One region of the Clostridium sp. Marseille-QA1073 genome, then DNA from elsewhere that is predicted to be linked to it. Evidence: a T-box and tRNA genes for the amino acid it is inferred to sense, from the RefSeq annotation. Region 1 holds a T-box; the other holds one or more tRNA genes.
What was found. The T-box of region 1 lies ahead of trpS (tryptophan--tRNA ligase). A T-box ahead of a tRNA ligase gene usually reads a tRNA of that ligase, here a tRNA-Trp.
Positions count from the first base shown of each region.

Region 2: it encodes a tRNA-Trp, which carries the amino acid that the T-box ahead of trpS (tryptophan--tRNA ligase) is inferred to sense. The anticodon was not compared.

Region 1 covers NZ_JBSVQM010000008.1:92,045-95,480, forward strand. Annotated here, with positions in the region: gene ACY1IQ_RS09320 (hypothetical protein) at 90-317, opposite strand; gene ACY1IQ_RS09325 (desulfoferrodoxin) at 886-1,263, shown strand; T-box leader at 1,315-1,553, shown strand; gene trpS (tryptophan--tRNA ligase) at 1,620-2,618, shown strand; gene ACY1IQ_RS09335 (AAA family ATPase) at 2,727-3,314, shown strand.
Region 2 covers NZ_JBSVQM010000024.1:39,587-43,022, forward strand. Annotated here, with positions in the region: gene ACY1IQ_RS17490 (HD-GYP domain-containing protein) at 1-237, opposite strand, end outside; gene ACY1IQ_RS17495 (CBS domain-containing protein) at 498-1,118, shown strand; tRNA gene ACY1IQ_RS17500 (tRNA-Trp) at 1,402-1,477, shown strand; gene ACY1IQ_RS17505 (GNAT family N-acetyltransferase) at 1,779-2,291, shown strand; gene ACY1IQ_RS17510 (lysophospholipase) at 2,467-3,390, opposite strand.

The DNA of each region.
Region 1 (3,436 bases):
TCTTATATTTCGATTATAACAATTTTTTGAATTTTTCACCATATAAAAATACCTAGCTTTAAAAGCTAGGTTAAGACGTTTAAAATAAATTATTTTTCTTTTGAAGTTTTTTCGGATTTAAAACCAGGTATGTCTGAACCACTATTATAAGTATAATCAAATTCTTGATTGGAGATATTATTTGATACAACATTATCTCTTACGTTATCAGGAAGATTTGTATAATCTTTTAATGAATAAGCCTTAACTTCTTTTAATGGTGCTTCTAAAAATTCACGTTCATTTGGTCCATAAGAGCTTTTTTCCTTCTTTGCCATAAAAATCACTCCCTTATATAAATATGGTTTAGTTTAGACATCTTTAAAAAACAACTAGCCACTACACTAATTTATTTTCCGTTGTACCCTATCACATAGATAGATTTATAGATGTAAGTTAGTTTTTAGCTGGATATAAAATAATACTTTTATCTTTAGCTAGTCATTTTGCTTCAGACTCTTACAGTTATTTTGCCTACAATATAAAAAATAATACTAAATATATTTTGGACAAATTATAGAATTAAAAGGAGAATATTTCTTTTTGTAGAATAAGATAGTAATGATAGTAAAATTAGGTTAGTTACAATTTTATCCATATTTATGATGATTATTATAAATATAGCTTTAATACAAATTGTAATATAGTAAGTACTATTATTTTGCCATATAAAAATAACTGATCAGTATGCATATTTATTTTGTGGTATATTATGCATTTAGGATGAATAGTAATCTAAATACTACTGGAATATGTGTATTTGTATAACGCAAAATATACTTGGCATCTTTGAATAGTTATTTCTTTATATACTTACAATTTTTATTGAATTAAGGAGGAATTAATATGACAGAATTAAGACAAGTTTATAAATGTGATATTTGTGGAAATATGATAGAGGTTATACACGCTGCTGGAGGCAATTTAGTTTGCTGTGGTAAACCTATGACTCTTAAAAAAGAAAATACTACTGATGCAGCTAATGAAAAACATGTTCCTGTATTAGAAGAAGTGGATGGAAAAGTTGTTGTTAAAATAGGTTCAGTAGAGCATCCAATGACACCAGAACATCATATTGAGTGGATAGAACTTCATACAGAAGATAGAGTTTATAGAAAATATTTAAGCGTTGACGAAAAACCAGAAGCTGTTTTTAACACAACTCTTAATAAAGTTCTATACGCAAGAGAATATTGTAATTTACACGGATTATGGAAATCATAAAAACTATTGACATTATCTGCTTAATGTCATATTATATATAAAAGAAAATTAATAAAATCGTTGAAAAGAAGTAAGTAAGCTTAAAAACAGATTTAAAGAGAGTGATAGATGGTGGAATTATCATAATTATGCTTAAGCTGAATGGGTCTTTGAGATTCAAGATGAACTTAAAGTAGTCTTTGACGTGAACCTCCCGTTATAGAGGTAAGATATTATAATGTATCTGATAAAGAAGACTAAATTAATTAGTTTTAAATTTAGGTGGCACCGCGTATGATAGCGCCCTATGGAATTTTTCCATAGGGCTTTTTTATTTAATTTAGGGAATAATTTTAAAAGATAAAGGAGGAAGTTTTGTGGAAGATAAAAAAAAGGTTATATTTAGTGGAATAAAACCTTCAGGAGATTTAACATTAGGTAACTATTTAGGAGCTATTAAGAATTGGACTAAACTTCAAGAAGAATATGAATGTTATTTTTGTGTAGTTAATTTACATGCAATTACTGTATCACAAAGTCCAGCAGAGCTTAGAAGAAGAACCTTAGAAATTTTAGCAATCTATATAGCGGCAGGTATAAATCCAGATACTAATACACTATTTATTCAGTCACATGTGCCAGCTCATTGTGAGGCATCTTGGCTTTTAACTTGTAATAGTTATATGGGAGAGCTTAGTAGAATGACTCAATATAAAGATAAATCTAAGAATAGTGGAGAAAGTATAGGTGCTGGATTATTTAACTATCCAGTACTTATGGCAGCAGATATACTTTTATATCAAACAGATGTGGTACCTGTAGGAGTCGATCAAGTACAACATTTAGAGCTTGCTAGAGATTTAGCTGAAAGGTTTAATAGGCTATACAGTCCTACTTTTGTAATACCTGAGGCTTATGTGGGTAAAACTGGAGCTAAAATAATGGATTTACAAAATCCAGAGAAGAAAATGTCCAAATCTGAAGATAACCCGAATGGATGCATATTAATTATGGATCCACCTGAGGTTATAAGAAAGAAAATTTCTAGAGCTGTTACAGATAGTTTAGGAATAGTTAAATATAATGATGGCCAATTAGGCGTTAAAAATTTAATGACTATACTAAGTACTATAACAGGAATGACAATGGAAGAAATAGAGAAGAAATATGAAGGACTAGGATATGCAGAATTTAAAAAGGATGTAGGAGAAGCAATAATTTCTGAACTTGAGCCAGTTCAAAAAAAGGTTAAAGAACTTTTAGAGAACAAAGATTATCTTGAAGAAATTTATAAAAAGGGTTCAGAAAAAGCAAATTATGTAGCTACAAAGACATTAAGAAAAATGCAGAAAAAGATTGGGCTTATACCAAGATAATTAAGTTTATTTAAGAAGTTTTATTTCATATTTAAGTAAAATGTTGAAAATTGCATAGTAAATTGTTATAATTTACTATGCAATTAAAATATTTGGAGGTCATAGGCAATGACTACTAGAATAGCAGTTTTGGGTGGACCAAGATGTGGGAAGACTACACTTATACAACAATTATATGTTGATATGAAAATATTAGGATTGGATGTAGGATGTGCAGCAGAATATAGTACAGAGTATTTAAGAGAAAAAGGTATGATTGAAACTATCTCTGAACAATATGGTATATATTTAGGCCAAGCTAAGTTAGAAGAAGAGTTAGAAATTTTTGATTATGTTATTACTGATTATGCTACTTTTGTTCCATACATATATGCAAGGTTTATGCTAGGTGACAAAAAACGCACTGTAAAAGAAATAGAGATATTAAAGGATCTTTATGGTCTTGCAATTAGAGATATTTCCAAATACGATTATATATTTTATGTAGGAAGAGAATTTGGATATTCTAAAGATGGAGTTAGATGGCAAGATGAAGAAACTGCCAGCAAAGTAGATGAAGCTATTAAACAATTTTTAGATGTAGAATCTGTACCATATATTAAATTAACGGGAAATACTAGAGAAAGAGCGAAACAAATATTAGACATAATTGGAATAAAAGATATAAATTTAGAAGTTGCTGGAGAAAGCATTTAGAGACTATGTTTTAGTCACTAAATGCTTTTTAGGTTGCAAGAAATTATAAGAGTTATAATTAACATAATATTTTATTGTTTTAGATAAAAATATTTTTTAAAATTGTTTTATATATATCAATA
Region 2 (3,436 bases), on a different contig from region 1:
ATCATGGAGCATAGCTGATATATATAAATTTTTATATGATTCATCATTTAACTGTAACTGTTTACCTATTCTTAATGAAATATAAGTTGTTCGATTAGAATGATGAGAAAATTTGGACTTAGTGCTATTATTACTACCTATGTCTTCCATCATCTTCAATCCCATATCAGAATTAGCCATAGCTAAATCAAGAGCAATTGAAAGTGCATGAACTATTTTATTTAAACTAATTTCCATAAATCAACCCCACTTAGGCCCCCGAAAGAAAATAATAATCGAAAGATGCCATATCCTATATTAAATATTTACTCAAATCAAACTATATTTATGTAAAAAATCTAAACTTATATAAATATATTATCATAGAGAGTATTAATTAATGAACATTTTATTATAATTATATATTATAGCAATAAAAATACTTAGGAAATATTTAAAAATTCTAATAATTGATATATAATATTCATGAGTACCTTAATATTAAGGAGGAATAAACAATGTTTGTAAGTAATTTAATGTTGACAAGAGATAAACTTATAACCGTTACGCCAAAAATGACAATAGGTGAAGCATTAGAACTTATGGAAGAGCATGGATTTTTATCAATTCCAGTTGCAGAAGGAAATAAGTTTATTGGAGCTATATCAAAAGAAAAAATATACACTTATTATTATGAAAAATGTGTAGAAAGAGAATGTTTACTTTCAGATTTTTTAGTAGAAAACGTTATGAGAACTGACGTACCAACAATAAAACCATTAGAACAGGTTGAAGAAGCAGCACACTTCTTAGAAACTAGAAGTGTTTCATTTATAGCAGTTGTAGATGAACGTGGAGATTTTAAAGGTATAGTAACTCACTATGGAATATTCCATCAATTTACTGAACTATTTGGATTAAATAAAGGACATCGTTTAGCAATCATAGCACATGATATTCCGGGTCAAATATCAAAATTATCTAAGATTATTACTGAGAATAAAGGTGACATAATAAGTTTTGTTGTTGTAGATCCAAAGAGTAAAACAGAAGTTAAAGAAATTGTAGTAAGGGTTAGAACAGAAAACTTTGATGAAATACTATCAAAGGTTAAAGCTTCGGGTTTTAATGTGCAATAATAATTAAAATATGTATAAACTTAAATTAAGTATCTAAGAAAACAATAAGTTTAAGAGGTTAGCCTATTTTATGTAGGATAAAGCATTAGGATTTATTCATAGTGATGTTATGAGAAGATTTTGATGACGCAGTGTAATGTAAAATAGGCTAACATAATGGATTATTATTTTTGAACACATCTTAATTGATAGTTAATAATTGATTTTATGAAATTGAATAAACTACTTTAACAAAATTCATATTGTATTTGTGGAAATAATGTGATATAATTAATCCTGTTATAGGGGTATGGCTCAATTGGTAGAGTAGTGGTCTCCAAAACCATTGGTTGCGGGTTCGAGTCCTGCTGCCCCTGCCAAAAACTCAGTAAACTTTGTTTTACTGAGTTTTTTTACTTTATTAGAAAATCAATATAAGCTATTTAATTTTAGAACCGGTATATTTCTACATAGATTATTGTTTATATCAGTATAGAAATTTATATGATAGAGCAAATATTTTTTAAATTTAGTATTAATTATTATTTCATTAATATATGACAGCATAAGACAATAATCCTGAATATTCTTTTTATTTCAAATTCATGCTATAATCATTTATGTAAAATCTATAATTTAATATATTTATAGAAATTATACTTAATTATTAGGAGGTAAAGTATGAGCACTTTAATTAATACTAAAGTAAAAGATTTTAATTTAAGATTTGCAGAAGAGAAAGATGTTCCTTTAGTTCTAGAGTTTATTAAGGAATTAGCAGATTATGAGAAATTATTACATGAAGTTGTTGCTACAGAAGAAATTTTAAAAGAATCATTATTTGAACGTAAGGTAGCAGAAGTTGTAATTGGAGAATATGAAGGTAAACCAGTAGGTTTTGCATTATTTTTTCACAATTTTTCAACATTTTTGGGACGACCAGGTATCTATTTAGAAGATTTGTATGTGAAGCCAGAAATGAGAGGAAAAGGATTCGGAAAAATACTACTTTCATTTTTAGCTAAACTTGCTGTAGATAGAAATTGTGGTAGACTTGACTGGTGGTGTCTTGATTGGAATGAGCCATCAATTAAGTTTTATAAACAGTTAGGAGCAGTTCCTATGGATGAATGGACTGTTTATAGAGTGCATAATGAAGCATTGTCTGAGTTGGCAGAAAGTTTTAATAATTAAAATCAATAGGACGTAAATTAAAGGGGTTATTTTTTATAACCCCAATTATCATAACTATATTAATATCTTTATAGAATAATTAAACTCTTTACAGAAAAATCAATTAAAAACTTCTCTAATAAAGGAGAATTATCAATAATTGTCCACTGTCAATAGTCAATTTTCAATTGTATAGCTATCTCAGATTTTTATCTAAAAATGCTAGTATATCATCATAGACTTCTTCTTTGTTAATTTCATTTAGTATTTCATGTCGTGCATCATCATAAAGTTTCATTTCTACTTTCTTAATACCTACATCTTTTAGACTATTTTGAAGTCTTTTAACACCTTGCCCCATTAACCCTACAGGATCTTTTTTACCTGCTAATAATAGTATAGGTAAATTTGGAGGTATTTTACTTAAGTTTTCATTCTTGTAATTGTCTTTAAGTCCTCTTAACAAATGATAAAAATATGATGTTGAATGTATAGTGCCACACATAGCATCTTCAAGATATTTATCTACTTCCTTAGTATCTCTTGTAAGCCAATCAGAATTTGTTCGATTAGGTTTAAATTTACTATTAAAATTTCCAAAGCTTAATTTGTCCATAAGAGTAGCAGGGGCTTTAGGGCCTTTTTTCTTCATTTCCATTTTAGCTACCAATGCCCCAAAGGAAAATTTGAGATTTTGTTTTCCGTTACTTCCAGATAAAATTAATGCTTTTAACTCACTACCATAAAGTTCACTATATCTTAAAGAAATAAAGGAACCCATGCTATGGCCTAATAGGAATACAGGCAATTCAGGATTTTCTTTTTTTATTATATCTGTTAATTCTTTAAGATTGTCTACCATAAGATGAAATACGTCACCTTCACCCATGTATCCAAGTTCATTAGGGCTTGTTTTACCATGACCTCTATGGTCATCAGCATAAACAATATATCCGTTTTCATTTAGAAATCTTGCAAAATCATTATATCTTCCTGCATGCTCAGCCATTCCATGAGATATTTGTACTACTCCTTTTATTTCTGACGCTTCTGGAGTCCACTTATATACATAAATATCTTTTTCTAGTTTATCTTTAAAATACAAATTGTTTAGTGCCAATGTAATCATCCCCTTTAAGTTTATAAAAATAATAACTAGAAAGCTT